4 regions of the Paenibacillus sp. JNU01 genome follow, and region 2 is predicted to be linked to each of the others. Evidence: a T-box and tRNA genes for the amino acid it is inferred to sense, from the RefSeq annotation. Region 2 holds a T-box; the other regions hold tRNA genes.
The links. The T-box of region 2 lies ahead of argS (arginine--tRNA ligase). A T-box ahead of a tRNA ligase gene usually reads a tRNA of that ligase, here a tRNA-Arg.

Region 1 (4,217 bases), 2.8 Mb from region 2:
TTGCGCAAAGTGCTGTGACTAAACTGTCCGGCAAAGCATCGGGTACGTATACGTATCGGGCCGAGTTAATTAACGCAGCTGGAGTTACCAGCACAGACACGATTAAGGTAAAAGTGAAGTGAGTTCTTCCTCATTGAAACTGAGTAATTTAATGAAGGAATTGTTCTAGCATAAACGGCCTCCATCCTGATTTTCGAGGATAGAGGCCGTTTTGTTTTAATTTATTTTTTGTTAATGAATGGTATGACTAACTGATCATCCGATTTTTACTGGCTTGAAGCCCTGCGATTAATAAAGCAATGGCCAGAATGACCTGAATGAGCAACGGAAGGGTCCATCCTTTTGTCCAGTCATGAAGCATGCCGAACAGTAGAGGTCCCACTGCCGCCAGCATATATCCGAAGGACTGGGCCATACCGGACAGGCTGGCAGCTTGCCTGGCATCTTTTGAGCGAAGGACGAAGAACATGGTTACCAGTCCAAACGAACCTCCGGCACCGATTCCAGCCAATGTGACGCCGATGGTAACGAGCGAAGCGATGCCACTTAATAATAGTGCATACCCGACAATTAATGAAGAGCACGTTATCGTGGTTAGAACACGCTGATTCTGCGTTCGGCCGGCCAGGATCGGAACGATAAAGGTAGCCGGTACACTAACCATCTGCATCAAGGAGAGCATCCACCCTGCTGAAGTGGGGCTGAACCCTTGCTCGGCGAGAATTTCGGGTAGCCAGGTAATCGTCGTATAGAATATTAGAGATTGCAGACCCATAAATAAAGTAATGAACCAGGCTAGTGTAGAGGTCCTTAGACGCACGGGTGTCCCTTCGCTCTGGGAGGTAACATATAACATCTGCTTGCGTCCTGCTGCGATCTGGGGGAGCCACAAGAGAAGCGCAAGTATGGACAACAGGGCCCACATACCTAACGAAGCGCGCCAACCCATAGATGTAGATCCGGCTAGGGGCACGCTCACGCCTGAGGCGATGGCGCCAAAAATGTTCATGGATACAGAATATAATCCGGTAACGATCCCCACCCGCAATGGAAAATCACGTTTGATCAAACTTGGCAAAAGCACGTTGCTTAATGCAATGCCGCATCCCAATATTGCGGTTCCGGTATATAAAGATAGAACGGAAGGCAACAAGCGTAATGCCATTCCGATGGTCACAATGATAACAGCCAATAGCAGAGCAGATTCGAGTCCTAACCGTTTGGCAAGACGTGGTGCAAAAGGAGAGACTGCTGCAAAGGCGAGCAAAGGTAGTGAGGTCAGAAGCCCGGCCATCGTATGGCAGATACCTGTATCTGAGCGGATCATCTCCACTACAGGTCCGGTTGCTGTGATCGGTGACCTCATGGTAGCGGCGATAACGATAATGCCTGCTAATAACAGGCCGAATCTTTTGGATGTCGAAGAATGTTCTTCCTCGGCATGGAGGGACGAGTGCTGCTGTATTGAAGATGACATTGATAAAATCTCCTGTTTTCTATGAAGTTGATATGTATGGATTGTTACATTATCCACTTCGCAAGCATAACATTCCGTGTCAATATTGAGCAATGAAATGAAAAAAGCACCCACAAGAATGCGGAGCTCTGACGATCATGGGCTGACAAACCTCTAACGAATCGCAGAGGTCTTATAGTAATGGATAACCGCTATGCGCAGATTCTAATGAGCCTCAGCAACGTTAATCAGGTAATTTACTGCAATCTGAGTGAGTTAATCCGCCGGAATGGTGAAATAAGCTCTCTAAAATTCGTTAGAACTCCATGATGCTGAAATTGGGTCTAATAAAGTGTACTAGGTTCGTTAGATCTTCGATACTAACAACGATATTAAGAAATGGTGACCCATGGAATGAGCTAATGCAAACATTTTGATGAAGCGACATAGATATGTAACGAAGCGAATGCTTCCCGACGAACCGTTGGGGTTCTCATCCCCAGAACGCAAAAAAACTTCCCGAAGGAAGTTCTCTTTTTTACGTCCCAGGAGGGATTCGAACCCCCGACCGACGCCTTAGAAGGGCGTTGCTCTATCCAGCTGAGCTACTGAGACATGGATTTTTTCAAGCAAAATTGATTTTATCATATGCATACAGGAATATCAAGCATTTTATTTTAATCTGTTTTTCGTATATGATATTTGGCGGCAGTAACGTTTTTTTCATTATATTTACGGTTATGTTAGAATATCAGGAGAACTCAAAAAATAGATCGACATTCGTTTTAATATATACATCTATTTAAGTTGATTCCAACTGGAGATTCAGGATATAGAGGAGGTGCTCCCATTAAGGAATCCACGACCCCGGAAACCGAGCATAACAACAATATTGTGCTGTTTCCTAAGACGCTGGACTATTACCAGATTCAATTGACAGTTATGCTTGAAAATGAACGGTATGGTGAAGCGATGAAATTGCTTCACTTTTTGCTGCAATGTCAGGGACAGGAAGAGCGCCATTATGATGAATGGCGGGCCCTGCTCGAATGGCTTCAGGCGGCGTTCCCTCAATATGAAGAAACCTCGCCTGCCATTCTTGAAGAACGGGAAGAGGAAGAAGAGATCAGTGAGGATGACATGGCACGGCATCATGCTCGAATGAAGCTTGAACAGGATGATGGATATGCAGATAAGATGCTTCGTACTGTAATGGAGGAGCCGCTATCCGAACAGACGATGCTGGCCTTGGAGCAGCTGGCCTATCTGGATCTACCGAAGATTGACGAGGCACTTACCCATTGGTTAAAAGACAAGACGCTTCACCCTTTGCTTCAATTTCGGGTGTTGCAAACCTTGCGTCGCCGAGGTGTTCAAGGTATGATCCAGTTTACGAGAGGCGAAGAGCAGGTTGAAGTCGAGATCGATACGGTGCCTCTTAAACCAGAGGAATTCCCGCTTCAAATTGTTCAGATTCTGGAACGAGTGGCAGATCAGACGGAGGTTCACGAACCTACGCTCTTTTACTTTGCCCAGGAACTGTGGATACAATATGTCATGGCGGTGTATGGAACCCGCGATTATATATCGATGCTGGAAGAAAATGATTCCATGACAGATATATGGGCAGCAGCCCTACATATGACCGTTGCAGACAGTCTAGGTGGTTCGCATGATGAGGAGAATACACGCTCAATGTATGCTGTGACAGGGGCGATGCGCTTTCGACTCGAGCAGGCTTATCGTTCCATGAAACAGTTTGTATCTGCCGGTTTGGACGGGTAATCGAGGCCGGAAACGTTTTCCTTAAACTCTATCAAGGGATTCCCCTTGAAAAAGAATCTAATCTTGTTTATACTAAAATGGTTATTTTGTACGTGATTGCCTACGTGAACATGTGAATTTTGGAGGGGAAAGTATACAATGAAAGCAACTTGGGAAAAGATAGAGAAGAACCTTGGGGTTCTTGAGGTTGAAGTGGATGCGGATCGTGTAACCGCAGCACTCGACAAAGCTTTTAATAAAGTGGTTAAACAAGCAAACGTACCTGGATTCCGTAAAGGTAAAGTACCACGTTCCATCTTCGAAGCACGTTTTGGTGTAGAGAGTCTTTATCAAGAAGCAATCGACATTTTGCTTCCTGAAGCTTATACAGAAGCAATCGACCAAACGGATATCTTCCCGGTTGATCGTCCTGACGTAGATGTTGAACAATTCGCTAAAGGACAAACATTCAAGTTCAAAGCGAAAGTAACTGTGAAACCTGAAGTGACTCTGGGTGAGTACAAAGGAATCGAAGTTGCTGTAGCAAAAGGTGAAGTAACTGAAGCAGACGTGACTGAAGAACTTGAGCGTCTTCAACAACGTCACGCTGAACTCGTTGTACTTGACGAAGGTTCAGCTGCTAACGGCGACGTTGCAGTAATCGACTTCGACGGTTCCGTTGATGGCGTACCTTTCGAAGGTGGACAAGCTGAGCGTTATTCCCTGGAACTGGGTTCCAACACATTCATTCCTGGATTTGAAGAGCAAGTTGTGGGTCTGTCCACAGGTGACTTCAAAGACGTTGAAGTGACTTTCCCAGAGAGCTACCATGCAGCAGAACTTGCTGGCAAACAAGCGGTATTCAAAGTGAAAATTCACGAAATCAAGCGCAAACAGCTTCCTGCATTGGATGATGAGTTTGCTAAAGATGTTAGCGAATTTGACACGCTTGAAGAGTACAAAGCTGACCTGAAAACACAATTGGAATCCCGTAAAG
Region 2 (4,217 bases):
GGTGGATGCATCTGTTGTACCGTTCGTGGTGACTTGGGATTGCAACTTGCTGATCTCGTTCAGGAGGAATCACCTGATGTGATCGTTATTGAAGCAACCGGTGCGGCGAATCCAATGGAGATTCTGGATGCGGTAACGGAGACCTCACTCTACATGCGACTGGAACTGAAAAGTCTCATCACGGTTGTGGATGCAGCACATCTATCTGGTCTGTATCAGGAGCAGAAGGGGCAGACCTTCAAACTAATGCAGGAGCAGATTCGTTGTGCGTCTGTGCTTCTCTTAAACAAAACGGATCGGGTGAGTGCACAGGAGCTGAAGGATCTGGAACAGCTCTTGGCAAAATGGAATGGCTTCGCACCTGTAATTCCTACAGTCAAATGTGAGGTGGAGATGGATCTGTTGCTTCGCAGTGGGGCAGACGTGCATGTGCATGATTCAGCTTCTGAAGCAGATAAGCCGGCTCACCATGAGCATACGGAAACCTGTGGTACACATGGATGCAATCATGGACATGAACATCAGTCGGTTCAAGGCGATGCTACGAATAATGACGCATCCTATAGCCATGTTCATGACCACAGTCACGAGCATGCTGTTCCTCATGCATCACACGAACATGTCATGGTTTATACGCATTATTTCAGTCAACCGGTGAACAGCGAGGCGTTTGAACAATTTGTATCCGCATTGCCACGTGATGTGTATCGAGCAAAAGGTATTTTATCATTTAGTGACACGGCGAGCCGCTTCTGGTTCCAGTATGCCTACCGTGAATCGGACTACATGAAGATCACACCTCAGGGAAATGTCCCTAATGTTGCTGTGTTTATAGGTGAACATTTTGACCAAACTGTCATTCGTGACCAATTACTGGAATTGGAAGCGATAAAGTAAGTTAGATGATTCAATATTCCTCCCAACTGGGTATTAAGAAGCATAGCAAACTTTGCCTGGGAGGTAACTTTAAATGACACAACAACAATATCAACAATGTATCGATGCTTGCCTGGAGTGCATGAATGCTTGCAACGTATGTTACATATCGAGTCTGAAAGAATATGATCTGGCGATGCTGCGTGATTGTATCCGTTTGAATCGGGAATGTGCGGAGATCTGCAGTTTTGCTGCACAAGCGATGACACGTGGAAGTGATTTCATTGCTGAAATATGCGAATTGTGTGTGAAAGCTTGTGAAGCTTGCGCCGCAGAGTGTGGCAAACACAACCACGATCACTGCCAAGCATGTGCAGAGGCTTGCCGCAGATGTGCAGAAGCTTGCCGGTTGATGGCAGCAGTAGCATAATTACTATTTCACTGGAACATATAATAAAAACCGATAATGACCTTGGTCCCCTAAGGGAAGGTAGTGAAACACAGGCATCTGAGACGATGTGCCTATGTGTATTGCCTTTCTGTAGGGGATTTTTAATGCAGGTTGCCAAGTCTAAACGTGGTATGTATAATGATGGGAATGAATTGAAACGAAGAATATCAATGATCGGGAGAGTAGCCAGATCCATACATGACAGCGAGCCGGGAGAGGTGGGAGCCGGTATGACATGACCTGTGTGAACCGCACCCGTGAGATGGTTATCCGAAAAGATGTACGTATCCCGATTGGGGATAGGCCAGATCTGTCTGAGGGTAACTCGGCTTGCGACCGTTATACGCATCGAGCGGAACAGGTTCTGCGGGTATGCATGTTGATGCATATGAAGAGCAACCTGTTCACTTAGAGTGGTACCGCGGGAACTGTTAAGTCAGCTCTCGTCTCTTATGTAGAGACGGGAGCTTTTTTGTGTTAATTTTCAGCCACTAATGAATGGATAAGGAGTGTTTGACATGTTGATGAAGCAGGCTGCGGCCGATATTGCGCCTTTAACGGGATTGACTGAAGAAGAAGTTATGAGATTACTGGAGGTTCCACCACAAGCGGAGATGGGGGATGCAGCATTCCCTTGTTTTGCATTAGCGAAGTCATTAAAAAAAGCACCGGCAGTCATTGCAACTGAGCTCGCAACGGGATTACAGGCATCTGGAATTGAAGCGACTCCGGCCGGGCCGTATGTAAATATCCGCTTTAATCGGGAGGCGCTCGCGCCGAATCTGCTAAAAGAACTGGGAGATGCCGCATTCGGTAAGCTTCAGCTTGGTCAGGGTTCGCGTGTCGTGATTGATATGTCTTCTCCTAACATCGCGAAACCCTTTGGTATCGGACATTTGCGTTCTACTGTCATTGGTGCAGCACTGTATCGGTTGTATAACGAAGCGGGTTATACCTCTGTAAGTGTGAATCATCTGGGAGACTGGGGAACCCAGTTTGGTAAGCAGATTGCAGCATACAAAAGATGGGGCAATGATGAAGCATTGCAGGCAGATCCGATCCGTACGTCCCTGGAACTGTATGTGCGCTTCCACGATGAGGCAGAGAACGATCCTTCCCTGGAGATGGAGGCACGGGAGTGGTTCCGCAAGCTAGAGCAAGGGGATGAAGAAGCGCAGCGGTTATGGGCGTTCTTTGTGGAAGTCAGCATGAAGGAATTCAACCGGATGTATGAACGTCTGAATGTACAGTTCGACCATACGTTGGGGGAGAGCTTTTACAATGACAAGATGGGCGCGGTGGTTGAAGAACTCAAGGCGAAAGGTTTACTTGAAGAGAGTGATGGAGCACTCGTGGTACGTCTGGAGGACGAGAACATGCCCCCGTGCCTGATTATCAAAAAAGACGGAACAACCATCTATCCTACACGGGATTTGGCTACGGCGGTGTATCGTCATGAGGTGATGAAGGCAGATCGCTTGTTATACGTGGTCGGAGGCGAGCAGAAGCTGCATTTCCGGCAGGTATTTGCGGTCCTTTCCCGGATGGGGCATGAATGGTCTGCGAAATGTGAACATATCCCGTTTGGATTAATGCGTTTTGAGGGACGGAAAATGTCTACACGTCGCGGTAAAGTCGTCTTCTTGCAGGAAGTGTTGGATGAGGCAGTCGCTCGTGCTTTGCAGATTATTCAAGAGAAAAACCCGAATCTGGAGAACCCTCAGAAGGTAGCTGAGGCTGTTGGTGTAGGTGCTATTATCTTCGGTGATCTGCGCAATAATCGGTTAAACGATGTGGACTTCTCACTGGAAGATGCGGTGAGTTTTGAAGGAGAGACCGGACCTTATGTGCAATATACCCATGCTCGGATTCAAAGTGTGCTTGCCAAGGCAGAAGAAGCGATACGTGTAGAAAATGAAAACCATCTGACTAACGCCAGCCTTGCGGATGGTGAGAATGAAAAAGTGACCACTTCATCCGGTATCGGAGATACCGCTTGGGCATTACTGAAACTGCTCGGTGAATATCCCGAATATCTGGCAAAAGCAATTCATCGGAATGAGCCTTCGGTCATTGCCAAATATACAATAGATGTCGCTCAGGCGTTCAACCGCTTCTATCACGCCGAACGGATTGCGGATGCGTCATCTGATGTAAGATCCTTCCGGGTGGCATTGGCCAAACGGACTGCCGAACGCCTCGCTTACAGTTTACATTTGCTAGGTGTGCAAGCTCCAGAACGGATGTGATCCCAATGACATGGAGTACACGTGGTCTTTTCAGGAAGTCGGATCAAGCTTCACCAGACTCATCAGTCCGAGGTATATTGCTTCAACAAGTGAGCAAACGATTAGGTACTGCTCAAGTATTGAATCAAATTAATCTGGAAGTAAAACAGGGCGAATGCGCTGTGATTGTTGGCAGAAATGGCTCGGGCAAAAGCACATTGCTTCGTATGATGGCGGGTATTCTGTTACCTGACAAAGGATCGATTCATCGCACATTGAAGGGTTCTGCAAAGTATGCAGTAGATGGCCTGCCACGTGTACCCTTTACATCTAGGGAGTACTTGTGGGAGATGGGACGGATTCGGGGCATTCGCCCCGAAGAACTACGTGGGCGGATAAGAGAACTTAGCGAACTTTTATATCTTGATACCGCGATCGATCAGAAGTTACTCCTATTGTCCAAGGGCACATTGCAAAAAGTAAATTTGATTCAGGCCCTTTTAGCTGGACCGGGTGGTCTTTTGTTGCTGGATGAACCGTTATCAGGCTTGGATATTCCAGCGCAAGAGGCAGTCGTATCCCTATTGGGGGAATGGAAGGATGAAGGGACATGCATTGTTACAGCTTGTCATGAACCCTTGCTTATTGAACTTTTGGCAGAC
Region 3 (4,217 bases), 2.4 Mb from region 2:
CAATTCGTTGTGCAAGATGCGCCGGAGATTACAGTTTCAGTACCGTCGAGGATTTCATGGTTTACGTTGTAAACGATGGTTTTCATGTCGCCAGTAGCTGGTGCGGAGATAACAACTTTCTTAGCTCCACCTTTCAAGTGTTTCTCAGCTGCTTCTTTCGTTGTGAAGAAACCAGTACATTCCAGAACGATATCTACGCCCAGGTCGCCCCAAGGAAGTTCTTCCGGGTTACGGTTAGCCAATACTTTAACTTCTTTGCCGTTCACTTTGAAGAAGCCATCGTGTACTTCAACATCGCCATCGAAGCGACCTTGAGTTGTATCATATTTGAGCAAATGAGCCAGCATTTTAGCGTCAGTCAAGTCGTTGATTGCTACTACTTCAATGCCCTCTACATTTTGAATACGGCGGAATGCCAAGCGTCCAATACGTCCAAAACCGTTAATACCTACTTTAATCATGAGTAAGTTCCTCCCAAGTTTTGATTAATTTTTTATGAAACTTATATATTCAAGACAGACGGTGAAGTCCGTCAAGACAACAATAGTTGTGTTGCAGAGTAAAACCTTATTCCATTTCAGCAACGATGACTTCGGCAGCTGCCTCATCAATAATCAGAATATCTTCCTGACCAAATCGCAACACGGAATGTATAGCAGCAGCTTTGCTTTTGCCACCTGCGATTCCAATCACAACATCGGTTCGTTCAATATCCTGTAGTCGCATCCCAAGTGTAAGCATGGTATGTACCACCTTACCCTGATCGTTAAAGTAATAACCGAAAGATTCAGATACCGCTCCCTGCTCCTGAAGTTCATCTATGATCTCCGTCGCAAGTTTACGTCTTGTCGCCATCTCCACGGCATCACCAATTCCATGAATAACAATCCGCGATTTTCGAATCAGCTGCAGAATCTCCTGAACACTGGGGTCCTGGATTAATGATTCATAGGCATGATCACTAAGCAAATCCGGTACATGCAGGAGTTTATATTGCGCTCCTACCCGTTTTGCCATCGTGGATGCAATCGTATTTGCCTGAATTTCAAGGCTTTCTCCAAGTCCGCCGCGTGCCGGTACGAACCAGACACCTTTGAGCGATGTTGGCGGAGTCAGTTGCTCTGCGACTTCGGCCGTTGTTGATCCGCCAGTAACGGCGACAACGTCGTTGTCACTCATGATATTGCCGAGAGCCTTCGCTCCGGCTCTGCCCAGTTCCCTTTTGGCAAATGGAGATACGTCCGAATCACCAGGAACCACAACTACCTTTTGCAGACCGTAGGCTTGCTTGATGCGCTCTTCCAGCTCGGATAATCCGAACAACTCTTTGGCTACGGGCTCTAACTGCTGCAGCAAATCATACCCTGCCTCGCTGATCTTCATTCCTGCACTGTCAATTTCAATAAGTCCCTGAGCCTTTAACAGATCGGTCTCAGCCCTCAGAACCCGCTCGGTCATCTGCATGGAATTAGCTAACGTTCTCCGTCCGATCACATCCGATAACATGATCTGCTGCAGAATCGTATACCTCTTTTTCAAGACATCCATGAGATCAGGCAGAAGCTGCTTTTGTACTTCTAAAATCGTTCGCATGCTTTCCACTCCCGCAAGTTCTCGTTCCAAGCTCTCTTTCGTGGCCCTAAAACGTCCCGGGTTAACTTTTTAAGTCCCACGTCTATTCTACCTAAAACTGACGTGACATGCAAGTGTTTCAACGTGTTATTTCGACACACATTCAGCGATTGTACGCGCCTATTTTCACAATCCTAGACTTCCATGATCAAGGACTAGCTCACGCATACCATATATAGAAGAAACAAATGAATTCCATCTACATATCGCTCAGAATACATTTCATCGGGCATGTCCAAAACCTCTAATAGCATTTACTTAAATGCACTCTTTATCCACTCTTCTTCATCATGATCATTTTTAGGTTAATCCAAACCAATACACATCACGAATTGCTTGCAATTAAATATTTCATGAGCTATAATCATTATTGCTGTCACATAATGTGCGCCCGTGGTCCAATGGATATGACGTAGGCCTCCGAAGCCTGAGATCCAAGTTCGATTCTTGGCGGGCGCGCCACTTTTATTTAACAGCTCATAACCCTTTTAACCAATGAAACCGGAAAGGTTTCTTTTTTTTGCAAGTTAGTTTGACTTTCTTTGACTTTTTGTTTGGAATTGTTTATTATGTGGGTAATACGGTAACAGTTTAAATATAAGCACCAATAACATTTACATTCCGAGGAGGTTTTTCACGTGAGTTTTATTCCAATGGTCGTTGAACAGAGCAACCGGGGTGAGCGCGCCTATGACATCTACTCCAGATTGCTGAAGGATCGTATTATTTTCCTTGGTAGCGATGTTAATGATGTAGTGGCTAATGCCATTATGGCACAGATGTTGTTCCTGGCTGCGGAAGATCCGGAGAAAGACATTCACTTATACATCAACAGCCCAGGCGGATCGATTACAGCCGGTATGGCCATTTACGATACAATGCAATTCATCAAACCGGATGTATCTACCATCTGTGTAGGTATGGCGGCTTCCATGGGTGCATTCTTGCTGAATGCTGGTGCAAAAGGGAAACGTTTTGCGTTGCCTAACAGTGAAATCATGATTCACCAACCGCTTGGTGGTGCTCAAGGTCAAGCTTCGGACATCGAAATCCGTGCTCGCCGCATCCTGAAAATGCGTGATACCTTGAACCGCATCATCTCTGAGCGTTCAGGTCAACCACTGGAGCGGATCGAGAAAGATACAGATCGTGACTACTTCATGAGTGCTGCTGAAGCTGCCGATTACGGTATCATTGATAAAGTTATTGAAAACGTGGGTTCTCAAGGCATCTAATATGCTGCCTGGAGACTAGCGGTAACTTCACAGGGCGGGCTTCACCGATATATAGGTGAGCCCGCCCTGTGCTATTTCCAACTAAACAGGCAAATATCACACCCGTTAGTGGAGTGCGTTGCCTGGATAAACAAGAATCCCCCGTCAAAGCAGGATGACGGGGGATTCTTGTTATTATTTTTCATGAGAAGAATGTGATATAAGTGCTTTTGCTTAAAAGTTACCCTACGCGAACTTACTTGTCTGATGTTACGTTGCTAAACGGCTCTGTGCCCTTAGGCAGAACTTCCTTGTAAGTGAACTTCATTTCAGGGAAACCTTCCGCGTACGCTGTATATTCATACAACTGGAAGAACACAACTACGCCCGTTGGTGTCACATAGAAATCCTGGTCTTTATTTAACCCTTTGTAGCCTTCCAGGTATCCACCGCGGGCTTTCAGTTGCTCGCCCACTTTTTTACCCAACGTCTCGCGCATGGTTTTGTTATTTTGCAGCACATCATCTAACGTAAGCTCCTTGCCTGTGTCCAGTGCAAAGGTGTGTCCCGTACGGGTTGTCATGCCGTGTGCTCCTGCATAGTCCTCATAACGTTGAGTGATCAAACCTAGCACGCCGTTCTCATTGTAGGTCACGACATACGAAGTTTCAAATGCATATGGACGTTTTGCGGTTGCCCCGCCGAATTCAGTGGTTTGTTTTTTGAAAGCAGCAACAGCCGTATCCACTTCATCTTTGAGCACTTTGTTGATGGCCGCTTCAGCTTCTTTGCTGGCAAGTCCACTCACCTGCGGATATTGTACATCCACCTCCGCATTCTTCACAGTCACGTTTACTTTTGTCGATTTTACCTGCACATTATTTTGCTTCACTTTGCTGAGTGTCAACGTTTTGGTTTTGCCATCCCAATTTCCCTGTACACCCAGATAATCTCGCATTGCCGAGAATGGAATATATAATCGACCCTGAATCAATTTTGCTTCCACCTGAGGGTAATACCCGTTAATATAGACGTTTGGTTGTCCATCCATCAGGCTAACGGTCATCGCATTGTTGGCTGCTGTTACCGTATATGACTTCGTTTTAGCATCATATTTCAACGTTCCACCCGCTACATCTTTGACTGCTGTCAGCGAGACCCAAGTCGATCCACCTTGAAGAAGTCCTTTTTGAGTCAGTGTTTTCCCACCCGATTTCAGCGTTACCTCAGCTGGGGTTGTCACTTTCGAGGATACAGAAGCCGCCTGTACCGAACTCTCCTGCCATACCGAACCACTACCTACAATAATTCCTGCTGCAAGCAACGCACTTGTCCATTTTTTCCATGATGTCATATATAAAACTCCTCTCT
Region 4 (4,217 bases), 2.8 Mb from region 2:
TATCACATTGCGTGCGGAACGGATGCCCCCGCTGGAGCAATTCCTTTTTCAACTCGGGTGCATTGTATAGTTCTCCGTTATACACGACGGTATAGGAGGTATCTCCCTGTAACGCATGCATGGGCTGTGCCCCGTTCTCGGGGTCCATTACACTAAGACGCCGATGTCCAAAGGCACAAGGATTGGAGATCCATGTACCTGAAGCGTCGGGCCCCCGGTTCGACAAGCTATCCGTCATACGGACTAGCAGCTCTGATTCCTGGGTCAGATCCCGATTCCACTGTATGAAGCCGGTAATACCGCACATGGTTTGTTCATCCTTTCTTGGTCGAGTCATTCATCCGTAGGGCTGCTTAATTACGGGCAACCAGCAAATGTTGTCTTTTTCGTCAGAGGTCGTAACAAATATATGCCGAAAGCAGGCATAAAATGTCTGTCCTCTTCGGAAACTAGTTCTAGGGACAACGACCTAAACATGCCTGTGAAGGAGAGAACGTGCAATGGACAGTATGAAGTATTATGTGTCTGTCATGGGCCGCTCCGTTATTCCGGATCCGTCGGTAACATCGTATGAATGGATCATTCAGGCAACGCCGCAGGAAGCGGAGCACTTACTGGGACTGCTGAGCCTCATGCAGGAAAAGGAGGAAGAGGCCTTTCCTGGCATGGTGTTCCCATGGCCAGATACACCGGAGGAGTCCGTAAACCGGGCGTATGAAACGATATTACAGCAGGTGTATCGGGAGATTTACCGATTAGGCACACCGGAGACACGATACCAGATTGAACAAACGACATGATAAGCACAAAAGAAAAGGAGCGCGATGAGCAATGTATGCCATTCAAGATGCTAAAATACGCAGATTAACCGAGGTAGATGGATTATCTTGTGCAGAAGTGGAAGTACAACCTGGAAATGCCGGAGATCCGTCATTACTTGTATACGTGGCCTCTACTCAACCTGGAAATTCACTGGAAGTCGTTCGGATTGTACGCAATCACTCTGATTCAGCGATCGACTGGTATAACAATAATATGCACACCGCATTTGAAGAGGCGACAGAAACCGCTTTTGAGAACAGCGATGGTATGACGGTGGAGGAAGATAAGGCTCAGTTTCAAAATGAGTTATTTGCCTTTGGTTTGCTTGGTCCAACGCTTCAGCGTTATCTGATCGGAAAGGCTTAACCGGGAACGTTTGTATAAGTTGGATTGATGGATGGCAGAATAGGAGTTCCATGTCGACCATACATCGATAGTAAACGAATTGTTCTAACCACAGCTGCAACTGGAAAACCCCGCTGTTAATAAACAGCGGGGTTTTGTTATGCAAGTCAGTCCGGGCGGATAGGTGATCAAGCGTACTCACGCAGCACTTGAATCCCTTTGACCACGTTATATACAAAGCTTAATCCGTAGATCACAAAGAATAGAACGACAAAGCCGACGGCTGAACCCAAACTATGTGCAGTCACGAAGAAATAAAATAGCGGGATGGCAGCAAGAAAGGGGAATACATGTGAGAATAAGGCGCGTTTTGCATGTCCCTCAATGTAAGCATCCTTGGCAACAATCCATACGATGATTGGAAACAGGAACGGGGCAAAGAAAATACTAAAGTAGGATAGGGCTGATAAAAGTTGTCTCATGACGATTCTCTCCTTCAATGCATCATTGAAATGTATGTATGCAAAAGATTACCCAGCAATTCTAACATTGAACATGTCTTATGTTAATCTTGCTCTAAATGTCCCCATCTCCTCAATATAACCTGGTTCAAGTAATCATATTCTTAAAGGGAATGGAGTATGAGAATAATACCGAAAGTACATTTAGAAAGGTTGTTCAAAAATTCCGAATTTGATTACGAAGGATGCCTGTGGAACTCGCATTGAAGTATAATTATTAATTTTTTTATAAAACTATTGAAAAATATAGAAATCAGAGTATAATAAGAACCGCGCCGAAAATTTATAATACATATTTGTCTCAGTAGCTCAGCTGGATAGAGCAACGCCCTTCTAAGGCGTCGGTCGGGGGTTCGAATCCCTCCTGGGACGTAAAAAAAGAAAACTTCCTTCGGGAAGTTTTTTTTGCGTTCAGGGGAAGAGAACCCCAACGGTTCGTCGGAGCATTCGCTTCGTTAGCGCCACTTCGCAGTCTCGACTGCAAGGAGAGTATCCCTCCTGGGACGTAAAAAAAGAAAACTTCCTTCGGGAAGTTTTTTTTCGTTCAGGGGAAGAGAACCCCGATGGTTCGTCGGAGAATTCGCTTCGTTAGCACCACTTCGCAGTCTCGACTGGAAGGAGAGTATCCCTCCCGAATTTGTTTATTGGTTATACCTATAAACAATATAGAATTTATATATTTAAATAATAAACAATTCTGTGCCACAATGAGGATATCAATAACGGAAGCGACGGTGGTATCCATGAAATCAATAAATCAATGGCAAGCAGATGACTATGACAACAAACTGGCTTTTGTCTCCGAATATGGCAAAAACCTGATCTCTTGGCTTCAACCTCAAAAAGGGGAATACATTCTTGATCTGGGTTGCGGTACGGGGGATTTGACGTACGAAATTTCTCTGGCCGAAGCTGAAGTTGTTGGTATGGATGCATCGCCGGACATGATTCGCCGTGCGAGGGAGAAATTCTCTGGAATTGAGTTCGTGGAAGGAGACGGTCATCAGTTTGAGACGAATAGACAGTATGATGCCGTCTTCTCCAATGCAGCCTTGCACTGGATGCGAAGTCCGAGATTAGTGGCGGACAGTATATGGAAATCTTTGAAGCCCGGAGGGCGATTTGTAGCAGAATTCGGTGGTAAAGGGAACGTGCAGACTATCGTGAATGCCTTGGAAGAGGTTATCGAGCGAAACACGGGCATTCGTGCTTCTGAACGTAATCCTTGGTATTTTCCGTCGATCGGAGAATATAGCTATATTTTGGAACAAGGCGGATTTCTGGTACGTCATGCCTATCACTATGACCGTCCTACCAGATTGGAAGATGGTGAGCAGGGTATAGTAGGATGGTTGGCTCATTTTGGAGGAGACTATTTTGAAGGTTTCAGTCATGATGAGATACAACAAATATGCCATGAAACCAGTCAGATCGTGGTGCCTAAACTTTGGGAGAGTGATGCTTTGTATGCAGATTACAAGCGTCTGCGTATTGAAGCCGTGAAGCCGGAATGAAGTTGATTTTGTGATAGTTATCGATGTTAACCGAATTGATTTTATGCTTTGTACACTAAATAACTTTACCATATACCAAGATTCTCTTGCTGACAAAGAGGCGCTTGGTCTTTTTTTTTGATGCATTATTTTAAAAATAAAATATTCGAACGACAAATAATTACAAGTAGATATTTTTATCATACTCAAGACCCATATAAGTAATTTTTATATCATTTATGTAAGTATTTAGAAGGAAAATGTGGTATTTTGATAGAATAATTTACCAAGGGTCAATCTTCTTGCAGATAGGTGGTGAAATTGGAGTGCGTATTGCAGTACGCACAAACAGCAGGAACCCATCATTTGGTGAGGTATTCACATTTAAAAGGAGGGGCAAAGCCTTGAGTAAACGATTGATATCCACGTTATTAAGTGTTCTGATGGTCTTTTCCATTATTCTCCCCGCGGCTGGAGCCGCTCCCGCAGATTCATTTATTCAGCTTGAAAACTTACCGAGTACAGCCGAAGCCAAACAATGGAGAGAAATTCTTGCAGGACGGGAAGCCAAACTTGCCGCAGATCCATTTTTGGATAAAAGCCTGGAAGGCCTGGGTGGAGAGAACACCCGAGTGATCGTTGAGCTTTCCAATAAACCTGTTGCAGTAGCGCAAGGTGAATCAACCCTCTCCGGAAAATCTTTTACCTCCTCTATGGAAACAAAGGCTGTGACTCAAGTTGAGCAACAACAACAGTCATTTGTACATAGCCTCACTCAGAAGAAAATCAAACATGAAGTATTGGAAGAGTATGCATATGCCCTAAATGGTGTAGCGATTGAGCTTAAAGGAAACCAAGTGGGACAATTGCTTCAAATACCTGGCGTGGTCAGCGTATATCCTGACCTTGAAGTTACAATAGCGCCTAAGACCGATGAAGTGAACCCGTACATGAAAGACACGGCGCCTTTTATTGGTGCACCTGAAGTATGGGATCTAGGTTACAAAGGAAATGGCATCAAAGTGGGTGTCATCGA

Region 1: it encodes a tRNA-Arg, which carries the amino acid that the T-box ahead of argS (arginine--tRNA ligase) is inferred to sense. The anticodon was not compared.
Region 3: it encodes a tRNA-Arg, which carries the amino acid that the T-box ahead of argS (arginine--tRNA ligase) is inferred to sense. The anticodon was not compared.
Region 4: it encodes a tRNA-Arg, which carries the amino acid that the T-box ahead of argS (arginine--tRNA ligase) is inferred to sense. The anticodon was not compared.

The regions. Positions count from the first base shown of each region.
Region 1 is NZ_CP169723.1:2,510,202-2,514,418, reverse strand. Features, by position in the region: gene NLBNIHML_RS10940 (S8 family serine peptidase) at 1-122, shown strand, start outside; gene NLBNIHML_RS10935 (CynX/NimT family MFS transporter) at 248-1,477, opposite strand; tRNA gene NLBNIHML_RS10930 (tRNA-Arg) at 1,998-2,071, opposite strand; gene NLBNIHML_RS10925 (hypothetical protein) at 2,306-3,241, shown strand; gene tig (trigger factor) at 3,380-4,217, shown strand, end outside.
Region 2 is NZ_CP169723.1:6,580,106-6,584,322, forward strand. Features, by position in the region: gene NLBNIHML_RS28980 (CobW family GTP-binding protein) at 1-897, shown strand, start outside; gene NLBNIHML_RS28985 (four-helix bundle copper-binding protein) at 971-1,306, shown strand; T-box leader at 1,489-1,781, shown strand; gene argS (arginine--tRNA ligase) at 1,846-3,576, shown strand; gene NLBNIHML_RS28995 (ATP-binding cassette domain-containing protein) at 3,582-4,217, shown strand, end outside.
Region 3 is NZ_CP169723.1:4,204,486-4,208,702, reverse strand. Features, by position in the region: gene gap (type I glyceraldehyde-3-phosphate dehydrogenase) at 1-461, opposite strand, end outside; gene NLBNIHML_RS18320 (sugar-binding transcriptional regulator) at 568-1,593, opposite strand; tRNA gene NLBNIHML_RS18315 (tRNA-Arg) at 2,020-2,094, shown strand; gene clpP (ATP-dependent Clp endopeptidase proteolytic subunit ClpP) at 2,271-2,867, shown strand; gene NLBNIHML_RS18305 (stalk domain-containing protein) at 3,103-4,200, opposite strand.
Region 4 is NZ_CP169723.1:2,517,625-2,521,841, reverse strand. Features, by position in the region: gene asnB (asparagine synthase (glutamine-hydrolyzing)) at 1-307, opposite strand, end outside; gene NLBNIHML_RS10965 (hypothetical protein) at 501-800, shown strand; gene NLBNIHML_RS10960 (hypothetical protein) at 832-1,188, shown strand; gene NLBNIHML_RS10955 (magnetosome magnetite crystal formation protein family) at 1,356-1,649, opposite strand; tRNA gene NLBNIHML_RS10950 (tRNA-Arg) at 1,987-2,060, shown strand; gene NLBNIHML_RS10945 (class I SAM-dependent methyltransferase) at 2,432-3,202, shown strand; gene NLBNIHML_RS10940 (S8 family serine peptidase) at 3,586-4,217, shown strand, end outside.